Regions from separate parts of the Brevibacillus sp. IT-7CA2 genome, predicted to be linked through region 3. Evidence: riboswitches for the same ligand, from Rfam matches in the RefSeq annotation. Region 3 holds a riboswitch; each other region holds the start of a gene.
What was found. Region 3 has a riboswitch for cyclic di-GMP ahead of ggt (gamma-glutamyltransferase). Riboswitches for the same ligand answer to the same signal wherever they lie in the genome.
Positions count from the first base shown of each region.

Region 1: it holds a riboswitch for cyclic di-GMP, as region 3 does, so the genes downstream of both, ACM6JA_RS16910 (GNAT family N-acetyltransferase) here and ggt (gamma-glutamyltransferase) in region 3, are expected to answer to the same signal.
Region 2: it holds a riboswitch for cyclic di-GMP, as region 3 does, so the genes downstream of both, ACM6JA_RS24775 (aldehyde dehydrogenase family protein) here and ggt (gamma-glutamyltransferase) in region 3, are expected to answer to the same signal.

Region 1 covers NZ_CATKQT010000033.1:69,490-75,171, reverse strand. The annotation lists gene ACM6JA_RS16930 (hypothetical protein) at 1-35, opposite strand, end outside; gene ACM6JA_RS16925 (DNA alkylation repair protein) at 169-1,008, shown strand; gene ACM6JA_RS16920 (Crp/Fnr family transcriptional regulator) at 1,008-1,685, shown strand; gene ACM6JA_RS16915 (peroxiredoxin-like family protein) at 1,770-2,432, shown strand; cyclic di-GMP riboswitch class I at 2,604-2,687, shown strand; gene ACM6JA_RS16910 (GNAT family N-acetyltransferase) at 2,882-3,436, shown strand; gene ACM6JA_RS16905 (methyl-accepting chemotaxis protein) at 3,429-4,919, shown strand; gene ACM6JA_RS16900 (alpha/beta hydrolase) at 5,041-5,682, shown strand, end outside.
Region 2 covers NZ_CATKQT010000051.1:262,891-268,572, reverse strand. The annotation lists gene ACM6JA_RS24795 (hypothetical protein) at 1-28, shown strand, start outside; gene ACM6JA_RS24790 (RsmB/NOP family class I SAM-dependent RNA methyltransferase) at 106-1,518, opposite strand; gene ACM6JA_RS24785 (hypothetical protein) at 1,604-2,359, shown strand; gene ACM6JA_RS24780 (methyl-accepting chemotaxis protein) at 2,384-3,328, shown strand; cyclic di-GMP riboswitch class I at 3,506-3,591, shown strand; gene ACM6JA_RS24775 (aldehyde dehydrogenase family protein) at 3,677-5,134, shown strand; gene ACM6JA_RS24770 (methyl-accepting chemotaxis protein) at 5,165-5,682, shown strand, end outside.
Region 3 covers NZ_CATKQT010000055.1:235,701-241,382, forward strand. The annotation lists gene ACM6JA_RS31060 (methyl-accepting chemotaxis protein) at 1-211, opposite strand, end outside; gene ggt (gamma-glutamyltransferase) at 331-2,049, opposite strand; cyclic di-GMP riboswitch class I at 2,231-2,319, opposite strand; gene ACM6JA_RS31070 (SET domain-containing protein) at 2,569-3,186, shown strand; gene ACM6JA_RS31075 (glutamine--tRNA ligase/YqeY domain fusion protein) at 3,266-4,933, shown strand; gene ACM6JA_RS31080 (APC family permease) at 5,055-5,682, shown strand, end outside.

The DNA of each region.
Region 1 (5,682 bases), on a different contig from region 3:
GAAAAGTAAAATTGAATCACTTTTACTTCCTTCATAAAATCCCCTCCTATTCCTTCTAGTTATCGGTTGGTTGGAAAATTTTTGTTACGGGTGATTTTTATGTATACTTTTGTTGCAGCTATTCCGTTTTGAATGTCTATCATTTCAGTGAAAAGGGGTTTGTTGAAAATGCCGAATTCGGTACACACGAGAAAAGGAGCAGTTAAAGCCTCACTCATCCCTGAAAATGTATTAGCACTCCTTCATACTGGAGAATTAGAAAGCGTCAATTTGACTGAATGGCAGGCTGTTGATCATATTCATCTATTACGAAGCGTTCTGCCTCATGTTCAATTAGATGCGCATGTCGCTCGACTTGTTGATCAATTAGAAGAAACGGGATCTATGAGCGGAATGAAAGCTATCCGTCTGATTGGACTAGAACTACTTGCGATCTTACACAAATCGGGTGAACCCACAGCTACGTCTCCCGTTTTCCTATCGTTGGCTACCCACAAGTCAGACAGTGTACGTTGTTGGAGTGCCTATATCATTGGCTTGGACAACACCTTATCGCTCGAAGAAAAACTAAGGCAAATAAGAAAATTCGCGGCAGATCATCATTTTGGAGTGAGAGAGATCGCATGGATGGCGATTCGAGATTCTCTCGTGCATGATCTGAACCATTCCATTCAACTCCTGAGCAAATGGGTACTTGATACCGACGAAAATACTCGCCGCTTTGCGGTAGAAGCCACACGCCCACGAGGTGTCTGGTGTAAGCATATTGACGCATTGAAAAATGATCCTGCTCTCTGCCTACCTTTGCTCATGCCAGTGAAGTCAGATGCATCTAAATATGTTCAAGATTCTGTAGGGAATTGGTTGAACGATGCGAGTAAATCACAACCAGACTGGGTGATACAGCTTTGTGACGAGTGGCTAAGAATCTCTGATACAAAGGAAACGAAAAGAATTGTTACCAAAGCGAAAAGAACCATTCTGAAGACCCAGACCGAACAGAAATGATGAACCGAATCACATATTTATCCCAATTTTATTTGTTGAATTCATTATCCGAGGAAAGTTTGCGCTTAATCGATCAATTAACCTCCTTAACCCCTTTCCCCATAAATACGTGCATTCAAACACCAGAAACTTTTTCGGAGGGATTCTACTTCATCAAACAGGGGAAAGTACGTTTATATAAAGTAAATCGGGATGGTCGGCAGTTTACATTTGATATCCTCGGAGAAGGCAATGTGTTTGGAGAAGTGGATCTGCTCTCGTTAGGTACACGGGAGATGTATATAGAAACCATCGAAGACTGCCTCATTTGTAAAATGAGCAAAGCAAAATTTGAGAGCTACTTAATCGAACATCCGCAACTGATGATGAAGATCATGAAGATCATTAGCGATAGAATGATTTCGATCAGCCAAGCAGCCGAAAATCTTGCCCTTCTCCCTTTACAAGATCGCATTATTTCCACGTTAGTAAGGCTTGCCGACCAATTTGGCAATCCTAACAGTTCTGCGTTTCAACAAATTGAGTTACCTCTTTCCCATCAAGAGCTCGCCCATTTTGTCGGGGCATCCAGGGAAGCTGTGACGGTAGCATTACGTGCTTTAGCAAGAGAAGAACTGATTCAAACAGGCTTTAAAACCATTTCCATTCATCGGGACAACATTTTAAAGAAGATGTAATCCAGTTTACATCTTTCCCTTCAAAAGAAAGATATCGTAAAGCTATGGCTTCTACTATTCTTTCGAAAAAGAGGGGAACGACATATGGATAAACCACATTTTCAGAGCCTGCGCGAAGAGCTAGATTATACAACCATTCAAATAGCAGACTTCCTCACTCGTGAAGTAACAGATTCATTTACAAGATCAATCGAGGAGCTGAGGACCTCTGGACACGCAAAGGGCTTGCCGATTGGTTCGATTGCGCATGATTTCACATTGAACGATCACACTGGCAAGACCATTACCTTGTCGGAAGAAATCGTAAAAGGTCCCATCGTCCTCACGTTTTTTCGTGGATCATGGTGCCCCTACTGCAATTTGGAGCTGCAAGCATACCAAAAACAGATCGATACGATAACCTCTCTGGGTGCCCAATTGTTTGCCATTAGTCCACAATCTCCTGCATACTCTCTTACTATGCAAGAGAAAACCGGACTGAGCTTTCCCGTGTTATGCGATACCAATAACCATGTAGCAGAAAAATATCAACTCAGATTCAGACTGCCTGATTATTTACAGGATACCTACCGATCATTGGATATTGATCTCAAGCATTTTAATAGTGACGATTCTTGGACGCTCCCCATTCCGGCTACTTATATCCTCGACAACCAGTGCGTAATCCGGTTAGCATGTTTAGATCCAGATTACAAAAAGCGAATGGAGCCAACCGAAGTTTTAGACATTCTGCGTACCCTAACCTAACGCCTATAATGAAGAACCAGTTGATACCATAACTGGTTTTTTGTACGTCTATGCTTTATGAACAATTAGTTTCTTTTCCCTACCAAAACTTGACAAAGCTATATCTTTTGGCTTATATTTTGCATGATTATATCTAGCAAAATTCGACACCTTTTTACAAATTTTGCTAAAAAATGCAAAAGGCAAAGTCATCGAAAGGTGGCGACGCAAAACCACGGGTCTACAGTCTTTGACCATGATAGCCGGGTTGCCATCATCTTGAGACTATTTATTCGATGTTGGTAGCTTCGGTTGTTCCATTTCGATGGAACGGCCTTTTTTTGTGTTTACATTTTTGAAAGGAGGATGAAAGCACTTTCATTTTCGTAACGGATGGAAAAACATAACTTTTGAGACGTCAAACATACACAACATGGTTCAATCAGAGAAAATGATGGAGTGGACAAGTTATGTACAAACAAGTAGAAACGGTACAAGAGTTAGCAAAATTTCATGAAATCAAAGAAACAGTATGGACAAGCATGGGCTTCGAGATGGAGTACGCGAAAGAAGGCTCGGCTCAGTTCCTCTTAATTGCCGAAGATGGTGAAGCAGGTGGAACATTTGAAATGACGCCCTTTTCCAAATCAAGTGCTTATATGAAATCACTTTTTCAGGATGTTATTACAGAAGATATGAAAGTAATGGAGGTAGACAGTCTCGCTGTTTTGCCGAAATACCGCGGACAACTAGGGGCAAAGGGAATTTGCTTGATGATAGATTACGCTGAAAAGCATGGTTATACCCACGCAATTGGGGTAGCAGATCCGACTTTTTTTTCGTTCATTAACAAGAAGTATCAAGTAAAAGCGACTCAGACCAAAGATATCATCTTTTACAAAGGGGCCGATGCCATTCCGACCCTCTTTCATCTAAAAGATGTCTATGACAATAAGCACGATCCGAAATATTCCTGGTACAATTCGTCGTCATCCAACCAAGTAAAAGTCGAGGTAGGTGGGTAACATGGACAACATGGATAACATTGATTTATTGAGAAGAAGAAACAATTGGGTCGTAATCGTATTCGCAAGTATTATTACGATTGTTCAGGTCTTAAACCTCTTTCTAGGCGTATCGTACACATTCGTTTTCACGATACTGGGTATTTTGTATGGCGTGCTGGCACCTTTTACTTACATCTCCAATCGCCCGCGCTTCCGTGAAAAAGCAGCGCCCTTCATGAAGTTTTTCAACTTCGCCGTAATCGGGATCTTCATGTTCATCGTAGTTGGACTGGACCCGCATATGATCAATATCATGACCATTATGTTCTTTGTAGCAGTCATGGGGATTTATCAAGACCGACTCATCAATATTTTGACGATTGTATCGACATTGGGTATTGTCTCTTACTACTTCCTGACACAGAGAGAAACGATTTTCCATTCGACTAATAATATTGATCTGATGTACTTCCTGCTTACCTTCTGCTTCGTCTCAGTCACGAGCATGATGCATGCTGTATTCAATAACAAGCTGCAAGAGGAAAGTGAGCAACAAAAGCAAGAAGCGATTGCCTCGAAGGAATCGTTGCAACGTGTTCTGGATCAGATCAATGAATCACTTACCTCTATGCAAGACTATCAAGAGAATTTGAACCAGGTGACGGACGGTGTGAATGTTCGCGCAGTCGAAACCGTCGCTTCCCTGCAAGACATTATGGAGTCCTTTACGGTCCAGACCAGCAATACGGACGAGCTGCGTCGGGAAATGAGCTCGACGAATCTGCAAGTTGAGGATATGACTCGCTCTGTTACAGAGATGCATGAGTACGTAGAATCGACCAAAGAAGCCACTAGCGAGAGCGGCAAACGCATTGGCAACATCGGCAATGACTTTGAACGATTCATCACGGACATCCAAGGTACGAACCAGCTGATTCAAGAGCTCAATAAAGAAACCGAATCAATTGGGAAAATCATTCAAACCATTTCCGAGATTTCTGCACAAACCAATCTGTTGGCACTCAATGCCACGATTGAAGCGTCTCGCGCAGGCGAACACGGCCGAGGATTTGCTGTCGTAGCAGATGAAGTACGCAAGCTGGCTGAATCCTCCAAGCTATCCTCTGAGTCGATCTCGAGTCTGCTCATGACCATTCGCGAAAAAATGAAGCTCGTATCGGATATGATTTCCGAGTCACAGACTTCTTTTGAGAAAAATAGCGAGGGCATCCTCGAAGTACAAGAAATGTTCACCAATGTAGACAACTACATGCAAAACTTTGCGGATAAAACGAAAAACCTGCAAGAGTTCATCATCCATGTGCACAGCATGATTCAGGAAGTCGGCGCAAAAGTAGAAGTCAACGCAGATATTACCGACAAGAACAAAGAAAGCCTGGAAGAAGTGCTTGTTCTCGTTTCTGAGCAAAAAGACGAAGTCGTTAAGGTTTCTGGCGGCTTTGAGAAAATCGAACAACAGATGCGTGGTCTCCATATGTAGCATTCCTGCAACCGCCTCTCATGGGCGGTTGTTTTCTTTTCTCGTTTTGTAACCGAACAGATATATAATGTAAATATTCTGATAGTTACGCTCTTATACAATGAAAGGAGGCACATCATTGATGGATGCACGAATCGAAAAAAAAACGATTCAGACCGATCGATTGCTTGTTTCCTACCTGACAGCAGGCGTATCGGAAGGAGAACCGCTTCTCCTCATTCACGGCAATGCATCAGCCAGCTTGTTCTGGGATGATACCATTGCGGCTCTTTGTGAACAGTACCGTGTGTATGCACCTGATATGCGTGGCTATGGAGCAAGTGAAGCATTGCCTATCGATGCAACACGCGGTTTGCGAGACTGGTCGGATGACCTTCATTCGTTTATTCGAGCATTGGACTTGCCAACACCTGTCCATCTTGCCGGCTGGTCTTTGGGTGGAGGGATCGTGATGCAGTTTGCCATCGATTACCCGCAGGAAGTCCGTTCTTTGATTCTGGTCGCGCCGATGTCCCCTTACGGCTTTGGCGGAACCAAGGATATAGCGGGCACCCCGTGCTACAGCAGCTTCGCCGGATCTGGCGGAGGAGCCACCAACTCCGAGCTGGTCAAAAGGATTGCGGCCAAGGATATGAACGATGAATCTCCCTCAAGCCCGCGTAATGTCATGAATCAGCTGTATTTCAAACCTCCGTTTCGAGTTAACCCCGAGCAGGAAGAACGCTATGTGAATGCAATCCTCTCCACGAGGACTGGAGAAGGC
Region 2 (5,682 bases), on a different contig from region 3:
CAATCCGTCCCACAGAGGGCGATCATAAGAAAAAGAGAAAAGCCCACAAGCACTCACGAATGCATTCGTGTAGCTTTGTGAGCTTTTTTTATTTTTGATGTAAATCTACAGCCAGCGTAGACCCTTTGGATAATGATTTTTGAGTTGCCCCTCAGATTGCTTGCCCCAACCGATGGAGAATCCATCTACCGTAACCAGCGTCCAGCCGCTTTCACCGTCACGCGTGAGCGCTTCTCCTTTTAAGTACCGCAACATTTCAGGATCTTCTGCGCCATATGAAGCGACACGGGCTGCCTCCGCAGAGGAGAGGGCGAGTGCCAAGGCGTGTGCAGGTTCAAATCTGTTCTTTTTTACAGTTCCTAGGTGCAGACCGACGCGCGCGACCTTTAGCTTGTCCCAATCGAGCTCAGGAGCAGGTGAGTAGTAGAGCTGCTCGCCAAACAAAAGAAAAGCTGATTCATCATCGAATGGTTTGGAGAGCGTCGGGAGTGCTTCGTCCGCGAACGTACGCCAGGCTGCCAGAGCTTCTTTTCGACCTGCCGGAGCAGATTTTGCCGCACGCTTTTCTTTCCGTTTCCCGGAAGGTTCATGAACTTCTGCGGTCTCACTCTTTTGCAGTTTGGCGAGGTAATGACCTTCTCCCTGTAGACGATGCGGCCACAATCTGGCTGTCTGGGTGAGCTGCTCGTTTTGTGGCGACGCCCATTCTGGTTGACCAGCAGAAAAGCAATCTGCATGCGGCAGCGGGACGATCTCAAATTCCGGGTGACTTCCCAGGAAGTTAACCAGTGACTGCTCATTTTCTAACGGAGCAAATGTGCAGGTGGAGTAGACCAATGTCCCGCCTGGCTTCAGCATCGCAGCGGCCGCCTCGAGAATATCGCCTTGCATGACATGGCACTCGGTTACTTTTGCAGGGCTCCAGTCTTCGATTGCTTCGGGGAGCTTGCGGAACATTCCTTCGCCAGAGCATGGAGCGTCTACTAAAATTCGGTCAAAAAACTGGGGGAATCGCTCCTGTAAGCGTTCAGGCGTTTCATTGGTCACGACGGCATTGGTCACGCCGCAGCGCTCCAGATTTTCTGACAAGGCTTTTGCGCGAACAGGATGGATTTCGTTTGCCACGAGCATTCCTTGTCCACGCAAAAACGCTGCAAGCTGCGTCGATTTCCCCCCTGGCGCTGCACACAAGTCGAGGATTCGCTCACCAGGTTGTGCACCGAGTGCTTCGGCAGCGGACATCGCGCTTGGCTCCTGCAAGTAGTACATGCCAGCGGAGTGAAAAGGATGCTTGCCGGGCCGATCTGGCTCTTTGTAGCGAAAACCGTTTTCGCACCAAGGGACTGTTTCCAGAGCAAACGGCGAGATATTTAAAAAATCGTCACGACCCACCTTCAACGGATTGACCCGCAAGCCGTGTGTCACAGGCTGATTATACGAGGAAACGAAGGCCTCATAGTCGTGTCCGAGCAAGGTTTTCATGCGCTCGGTAAATGATGTTGGTAAATTTTTTGTCATAACAGCCTCCGATGTCAGATTTTGGCCCCATGTGAAAGGAAAAGATAGAATCATGGCGAATCATAGAGAATGAGGTGAGAGCATTATGGAAGGATCCCGTGCAAAACGCTACCGCTCCCGGCGGAGGAATGACTCGGAAGTAAGCCGGTTTTGGATCATGGGGTTGCTGTTCTCACTGCTGGTGCTCGCTTTTGAATTCTTTATCGAAATACCCGCCGACGCAGATTGGCTAATCGATATGGAGATGGCTTTGTTTTCTGCCAGCTTTACGTTACTTGCCTTTTATCTGCTCGGACTTACCTTTGCCTTTTCTCGCCACCAAAAGGCAGGGAAGATCAATCACCAAATCATCATCTATGTATGGTTGGGTGCGATCTTGTTTCACTTGTTCCTGCTCATCAGCAATTTGTCCAATCAGCATGTGTACAAAGCAGGGATCATTCTATTTTTAGGACCATTGTTTTTAACTGTCTACCATTTTATCACGTACTTGGCAGCTTTGCGTGAGGAGCGTGAGGAGCAGGAGGCAGCTACGACAGCTACGCTTGAGCGTACGGCCTACCAGATGATTCTGGAGGGTGGGCGTGTATACAGCGAGCTCAGTCGCCTGAAAACAGAATATCCAGAAGTGGAGCAAATGCTTCGTGCCAACGATTTTCACGATAAACTGGAGCGCTATGCTTTGGAAATGCAGCAGTATTTGCAGGCGAAGCATTTTGAGCGTAAAGACGTGGAGCTCTTGGAGGGTCACTATTATTTCTTGGAAAACTTGCTGAGCTTGGCGAAACAACATCCGGGAATAATCGAGTCCCGCGTATATAGCCGCCGAGGTGACAATTGATGGGTACAAAGGAGAGAGAAGCGGATGTTTTGGAAAAAAGACAAAGGCCTAGCAGAAAAAGAGACAGCAGCGACGACAGTGGCAACTCCCACAACCACAATGGCAGGCCACCAAGACGCTTGGAAACATGAGCTTCGCGGTATTTACGAACAGATGGGTGCGATTCTCACTTCGAACCAAGCGATGAACGCCGAATCAGAGCAAACGGTGCGATTGGTGACGAGGATGAAGCGTGTCGTAGATAATATCCAGGTCATTAACGAGCGGGATGATGAATCTGCGAGCCAACTGTCGGATCGAGGAGAGCGCTTGACGGACATCTGTAAACAATCGGTAGCGCGTGCAGATGAAGGTAAGAAGGCGATGACGGACGTTGTGGAAGTCATGAGCCTGCTCGACAAAGAATCGGTCCATACGTCCAAGTCCATGAGCCGCTTGGAAGAGCGCTCTTCGGAAATTACGAGCATCGTCAAGGTGATCAGTGACATTGCCAATCAGACCAACCTTCTCGCTTTGAATGCAGCGATAGAAGCGGCACGTGCGGGTGAACAGGGCCGAGGCTTTGCTGTAGTAGCAGATGAAGTACGCAAGCTGGCCGAGATGACAGCGAACTCGACCAAGACGATTGCAGAATTGATCGGCAAGATTCAGGAAGAAACAAAAGAAGCGTTGTCCAACAGTGAAAAAAGCAGCAGTGCGATCAAAAACGGACTTTCTACCAGCAAGGATGCTGCGGAGAAGACGGATCAGATCGTGAACGCTTTCCAGGCACTGAACGTCGAAGTGTCAGGTGTGATGGAAATCATCGCGCACCAAAAGCGATTTGCTGACGATGTGTCCCAACAGGTAAGTGATGCGAAGGGCTTGCTGGAAGAGCTGAATGAAGGCTTGACCAAGCATGTGAGGGACGCCAACGCGGTAGAGCAAATGCTCGCGACGAGCGTAAAGGATGTCAAAAAGATATTGTGATCATAAGGAAGAAGAACCAGGAGTCCGTATCCCAAGAGATGCGGATTTTTTGGTATTTGTTCAATTTGGTTCACTAAAATTTTACATATTTCTGTTTGACTATTAGGAATAGAGTACTATAATCAAAGTAAGATTCTCCATAACTTTCCTTTTTTCGACAAAATCATATCAGCATTCGCTATGAATGGGCAAACCCACTGAAAATTGGGGACGCAAAGCCACGGGCCTAATGTACACGTTACGATGGCAGCCGGGTTGCCGACTAGCAGTGTATTTTGCTGTTTTAGTTTTACGGCTCCTTTCATGCGAAGGGGGCCTATTTACTTTACAAAAGGGAGAGGTTAAAGCATGTCAATCCTTCAAACACTGGACAAGCAGTACATCAATGGGGAGTGGCGCGACGGACTTGGCGCGAAGACATTGCAAGATATCAACCCTTACAACGGGGAAGTCATCGCAGAATTCAAAATGGCAAATTTGGAGGATATCGACGCGGCTTACAAAGCGGCAGCCGACGCGAAAAAAGAGTGGGATGAAGTGAATGCCTATACCAAATCCCGAATGTTGGAGCGTGCTGTTCACTATATCGAAGAGAATGAAGAAGAAATCATTCAGATCATCATTCGTGAATTGGGTGGAACCCGACTGAAGGCATTTTTTGAGATCGGGCTTGTGAAGGATATTATTCGCGAGGCGGCTACGTTCCCGGTACGCATGGAAGGAAAAATTCTTCCTTCTCCCGTAGACGGAAAAGAAAATCGATTGTATCGGATTCCCGCAGGAGTTGTTGGTGTCATCAGTCCGTTCAACTTCCCGTTCTATCTGTCGATGAAGTCCGTAGCGCCAGCTCTTGGCGCGGGCAACGGCGTCGTCCTCAAACCGCATGAGCACACGCCAATCACGGGTGGTACTCTCATCGCGAAAATTTTTGAAGAAGTAGGTTTGCCAAAAGGCTTGATCAACGTCGTTGTGACGGATATTGCTGAAATTGGCGATGGTTTTGTCTCCCACCCGATTCCGCGCATCCTTTCGTTTACAGGCTCTAGCCAAGTAGGAAGCCATATTGCGCAAGTGGCAGCGAAGCATTTCAAAAAGGCGATTTTGGAGCTGGGCGGCAATAGTGCACTGATTGTTTTGGAGGATGCGGATCTCCAGTATGCCGTCAATGCAGCGGTATTCAGCCGCTTTACCCACCAAGGTCAGATTTGCATGTCGGCTAACCGGGTTCTGGTTCACCAAGATGTATACGATAAATTCCTCGATCTGTATGTGGAAAAAGTATCTGGACTCAAGGTTGGCGACCCAAATGATCCTGACACAGTAATCGGTCCGTTGATCAATCAACGGCAAGTCACCAACCTGATGGCAACGATCGATGAGGCGATACGCGAAGGGGCCGTTCCTGCACTGAAAGGGGAAGTAAAAGGCAACGTTGTCGAGCCGATCGTTTTGACAGGAGTGACCACAGACATGTCGATTGCATCCAAAGAGCTGTTTGGTCCGGCTGTTTGCATCATGTCGTTTGCTTCCGAGGAAGAAGCGATTCGCATGGCGAACGAGACACCATTTGGATTGTCCGGGGCGATTCATACACGCGATCTGGAGAGAGGTGCCCAGATGGCCAAACGAATTGAGACTGGTATGATTCACATCAACGATGGAACGATCAATGACGAACCAATCGTGGCGTTTGGCGGTGAAAAGCACTCCGGGTTGGGACGTTTGAATGGTCAATGGAGTTTAGAAGAGTTCACTACGCTGAAATGGATTTCGGTTCAACACAAAAAGCGCCAATTTCCGTACTAATGCCAGCAAAATATAGAGGTGAAGAGGGTCATGCACGGTTACGTAGAATGGAACGAAACAGAAGCTTTCGAAAAGGGGAAAAACGCAGAACTGCTCGAGGCGTTCATCAAGGTTGCCCCTTATTTAAATGATTTACTCACCGATGACATTACCATTGGGGTCTACGACACGGAAAAGCTATTGCGTAATGTGCCTGCCCAAACATTTGCGCTGCAAGTCAAGCCAGGTGATCCACTCCAGGAAGGAGATGTGATCACCAACGCGATTCGTAAAAACACCAAGCAGGCGATGATGGTCCCCAAAGAATTATTTGGTTTTCCTCTCGTCGCACGGGCGATCCCCCTGCATGATCACACGGGAAAAGTCATCGGCGGTGTCGGCATTGGATCCAGTATGGAGCGAGCCAATGAGCTATATGAAATTGCCGCAAATCTCTCGAGTGTCGTCGAGCAGGTCAGTGCCACCACACAAGAGATGGCTGTGCAGATCGGGAATTTGAACGAGCAAATGAAGGCGGTCTCAGAGCAAGCCAATGATGTGAGCCAAAG
Region 3 (5,682 bases):
AAATCTGAATTTCTGTCATACGCCGGTCCAGATATTGATCCATAGCTATGGCTGTACTGGAAGTAAGGTCAACATAGGATGATTTTTGTTTATCAATCAGAATGGATGAAAAGCTGTTCGTGATAAACACCGAAACGGCAGTAAGTGGAATGACGGCCACGACGAGAAACCAAAGGATCATTTTGTTCCTGAGTTTGTTGAACAAAAACATAGGATTGTTCCACTCCTAAACCGTGATTAAGATATTTCTTTCTTTGTGAAAAGCTGTCTACCACAAGGAAATATAATAAAGGTAGACTGCTGAGATTAACTCAGCAGTCTGACAAAATATCAATATCCCATTGCTGCGCCTTCACCGCGAGGGTCAGCACCGCCAAATTTTACATTAGTTTGCGGGTCAATCAGGATTGCGCCGGACTGTCCCATCGTATCGGTATAGGCTGCTTCCAGCTTTTCGACTGGATGTCCACGTTTAATTAACTCGTCCAGGACTTCTTGAGGGATGCGGCTTTCCACCTTGAGATTGTTGGAAGCAGATCCCCAGTTGCGTCCATGCAGCCATCTTGGCGCTTCGATTGCGTCTTGCACGCTGAAACCAAAGTCGATGATACGCGTGACGAGAGCGGCTTGCGTTTGCGGCTGTCCTTCTCCCCCTTGTGTTCCGTAGAGAAGATAAGGCTTGTCCCCTTTAAAGAGCATAGCTGGGTTAATTGTGTGGAAGGTGCGTTTTCCTGGTTCCAAGTGATTGATGTGTTTGGGATCCAAAGAGAAATAGCTTCCGCGGTTTTGCAAAAGGATGCCCGTATCTTTCGCTACGATCCCGGAACCCCAGTCAAAATAGTGACTCTGAATGATGGACACTGCATTTCCATCTTTGTCGACGATCCCGAACCAGGTTGTATCGCCTTTTGGATCAAGCGGTTCTACGGATTTGGCGGCTTGCTTCATATCAATGCGCGCTGCTAAATCTTTCCCGTGCTGCTTGGACAACAGCTCATCCACAGGGATATCCACAAAGGCAGGGTCAGTCAGCCATTTGTCGCGGTCAGCAAAAGACTGTTTGGTAGCTTCCACAATCGTGTGATAGTAATCGGGTGTTCCTTCACCCATGCTCTTGAGGTCAAAATTGTTCAAAACATTAAGAATAGAGAGCGAAGCCATGCCTTGGGAGTTAGGCGGAACGTTGTACGCTTTATAACCGCGGTAGTCTACCGAAATTGGATCTGCCCAAGTGGAGGTGTGCTTCTCAAAATCCTTCAACGTAAGCAATCCGCCGTTGGCTTGCATGTCTGCTACGATTTTTTTAGCAACTTCTCCTTTATAAAAACCGTCAGCACCTTTTTTTGCAATGATTCGCAAAGTATTGGCAAGATCCTTTTGTTTGAGAATTTCGCCCGCTGCATAGGGATCGCCGTTGGGCTTCAGGAATGTTTTGCGGAATCCATCAAAACGTTGAAGATTCTTCAAGTCATTGTCAGTTGGATCTGTGGCGTATTTCGTCCAATATACTTGGTTGGGGGAGACTGGATATCCGTTCTGGGCGTATCCAATGGCAGGCTCAAGCAGTCTGTTCCATTGAAGCTTACTGTTGCCCATGTTTTTATGGGCGTAGTTGTACGCCTCCCACCAGCCGGAGACGACACCAGGGACAGTGTTTGCCGATTCATAACCGCGGGACGGGATTTTTTCGTAGCCTTTGTTTTTGTAATAGTCGATGGTTGCCTTTTCGCCTGCGCGACCACTGCCGTTCAGCGCCTTCAGCTCTTTTGTTTTGGCATTGTAGATGAGCCAGAAGTTATCTCCACCAATGGTTGTGTAATGAGGATAGACGACAGCTAATGTGGAAGCGGCTGTAATAGCAGCATCTACTGCATTTCCACCGTCTTCCAATGTCTTCAGGGCCGCAGCCGTAGCCAGATAGTGAGGAGTCGTCACCATTGCGTTCGGTGACATCGATGTTGGACGGTTAGCAGCTTGTGCTCCAGAGAATGTTGTTAGCCCGATGACAGCAGTCAGCGTGACGGTCGAGAGTTTCTTCCAGAATGACATTCCTATGAAACCTCCTTCATGATGAACAGAATAATGATTCATTAAACCGGCTATCCGCTGTTGCCTCACCTCCTTTAAAAGCTAAAAATACACAAACATACAAAAATAGACAAAAATAGACATTGTGAGTGCAAAAAAAGACCAATGATATAGGATCATTGGTCTCGTCCTACATCAATACTTCGGTAGCTGGCAAGCGTGTCCGCTGTTGCGGAGGTAGCCCCTGTAGCTTTGCGTCGCCGGATTTCCCCGGGTATGCCGTTTCGATATCAATGGATGAAGTAGAAAATTGACACAGATACTGATTCGATCGTTGTGGGAAAATGTTCCTAAAACTCCGTTTGCCAATAATATAGACTATTTACCATTTGTGGTAAATAAGAAAAAATATTTTAATCCAGAAAAATAGTGAGAAATGTTATGGGGAAGGTTGTTTTTCGCAGACATTCACACACCTCCTGGGGCTGAACTGCTTATGATGATAAAAAGGCACATTCGCCAAGGAGTGAAACAAAGACCATGATGCATCCCGATACAGAATTGCGCTATATCAACGATGAGATCGGGTACGGTGTGTTTGCGACAAGGTTTATCCCAAAAGGAACGATTGTATGGGCACAGGATAATTTGGACCAGGTGTTGGACCCTGTATTTGTGGAAAGACTTGACTCATTACGAAAACAGGACGTACAAAAATATTCGTTTAAGAACCAGTTCGGAAAGTACATTCTTTGTTGGGATAAGGCAAGGTACGTGAACCACAGCTTTCATGCGAATTGTGTGCCGACCATGTATGACCTGGAATTGGCTGCACGGGATGTTTTGCCGGGTGAAGAGTTGACTGATGATTATGGGACGTTGAATCTGGATGAACCTTTTGATTGTTTGCCCGAGTCCGACACGGACCGCTCCCGCGTAATGCCCGATGACTTGCTTCGGTATTACCCGCAGTGGGATCGGATTGCTGCGGAAGCATTCCAACGTTTCAATCATGTTGAACAGCCTTTGCTGCATCTGATTTCCCCGAAGCATCTCGAAACGATTCGTGGGATCACGGAGCAGCGCTTAGCCATTGATTCTGTCATTCATCTGTATTGCAGGTCACAATGGCAAACGAGGCAGCAATGGAAGACGTGAGCGGGTCGGTCAACGACCCGATTTTGTTGAACTCTGGGTAGAGAATCAGTATTATGGAATGTAAAGGTGAAGTGAAAGGTTGATTTCATTGGAAAACAAGGTAGCGGCATCCAATTTTATCCGCAATATCATGATTGATGACTTGCAAGAGGGCAAAGTAAAGGAAATCATTACCCGCTTTCCCCCAGAACCGAACGGGTATCTTCATATTGGACATGCAAAAGCAATCTGCCTCAACTTTGAGTTGGCACGAGAATTTTCCGGCAAGGCCAACCTTCGATTTGACGATACCAACCCGGTAAAGGAAGACATCGAATACGTAGAGGCCATCAAAAGGGACGTTCAATGGCTAGGCTTCGAATGGGACGGGCTGTTTTTTGCATCTAATTACTTTGAAGAGATGTACAACCGTGCGGTGGTGTTGATTAAAAAAGGTTTGGCTTACGTAGATGATCTGTCTCCTGAAGACATGCGTAAAATGCGTGGAACATGGACAGAGCCAGGCACAGAAAGTCCGTTCCGTAACCGATCTGTGGAGGAAAACCTGGACCTGTTTGCACGGATGCGCCAAGGGGAATTCAAGGACGGAGAAAAGGTGCTGCGTGCGAAAATCGATATGGCTTCTCAGAACTTCAACATGCGTGATCCGGTTCTGTATCGAATCTCCCATGCAACGCATCACAACACGGGCGACAAATGGTGCATCTATCCGATGTACGACTTCGCTCATCCGTTGGAGGATGCTATTGAGGGCGTGACACACTCCCTGTGCTCACTGGAATTCGAAGATCATCGTCCGTTGTATGACTGGGTAGTCCGCGAGTGCGAAATGGAGAAGGTACCACGCCAGTACGAATTTGCTCGCTTGAACCTGACCAACACCGTTATGAGTAAACGCAAGCTGAAACAGCTTGTCGATGAGAATGTAGTAGACGGCTGGGATGACCCGCGCATGCCAACCATCGCAGGCTTCCGTCGTCGCGGCTATACACCAGAAGCGATTCGTACATTCGCTCGTGAAGTAGGGGTAGCGCGCGCTAACAGCACGGTTGACGAGAAAATGCTGGAGTATTTCATCCGTGAGGACCTGAAACTGAAGGCACCACGTACGATGGCTGTTTTGAATCCGTTGAAGGTCGTCATCACGAACTATCCGGAAGGACAAGTCGAGATGCTCGAAGCGGAGATCAATCCAGAGAACCTAGAGATGGGCAATCGTCAAATTCCGTTCTCCCGCGAAATCTACATTGAGCAGGATGACTTCATGGAAAACCCGCCGAGCAAGTATTTCCGCTTGTTCCCGGGAAATGAAGTGCGTCTGAAGCACGCGTACTTCATTAAGTGCAATGACATCGTGAAGGATGCAGATGGCAACGTGATCGAGATCCATTGCACGTATGACCCTGAGACGAAGAGCGGCAGCGGTTTTACAGGTCGCAAGGTAAAAGGTACGATTCACTGGGTGGATGCAACCAATGCAGTTCCTGCTGAATTCCGTCTGTACGAGCCATTGATTATGGATGATGAAGACGCGGAGGGTACTTTCCTCGACAACGTTAACCCGAATTCGTTGGAAGTGCTGCAAGGCTATGTGGAGCCAAATATGAAAGAAACCAAGCCACAAGACAAGTATCAATTTTTCCGTCATGGCTATTTCAATGTCGATCCGAAGCATACGACAGATGATAAGCTCGTATTCAACCGGATTGTATCGTTGAAGAGTTCCTTTGAACTGCCAAAAGCATAGGAAATACCTATATAAATCAAGCGCTGCTGTGCATGGAGAACCCGTGTGCAGCAGTGCTTTTTTCTTTCGTGATTATAAATTGGCGTGTATAATTATTCTGTTACATAAAGGGGGACAGGCAGTGAACGGGAGAGCAGAACTAACACGTAGTTTGAAGTTGCGACATATTGTCGTAATTGGACTGGGCTACATGGCCCCGATGGCCGTTTTTGACACCTTTGGCATTGTTTCTGGAGATACGGGGGGGCACGTTCCTGCTGCTTATGCAGTCACACTTCTTGCGATCCTGTTTACGGCGGCAAGCTACGGAAAGATGGTACGGCTATTCCCTTCAGCAGGGACCGCGTATACGTATACACAACAAACGATTCATCCCTATGCAGGATTTTTGGTAGGATGGGCGTCCTTGCTGGATTATTTATTTTTACCGATGATTAACGCCTTGTTGACGGGAGTATACCTATCATCCGTGTTTCCTGACGTGTCGACAGCGTGGTGGATTATTGGCTTCATTGCTTTGGTGACGGGGTTAAACGTATTTCGCGTAACGGTAACCGCATCCGTTAACTCGATTCTGGTGCTGTTTCAAGTCGTGGTCGTCGTGTTATTTGCGGGATTGGCAATCCGTGGTCTTATGCAAGGTGACGGGCTTGGGCAAGTATTCAACTTGCGTCCATTTGTGTCACCGGATATGTCTGTAGTTGCACTGCTTTCTGGTGCGTCGATTCTTTGCTTTTCCTTCCTTGGCT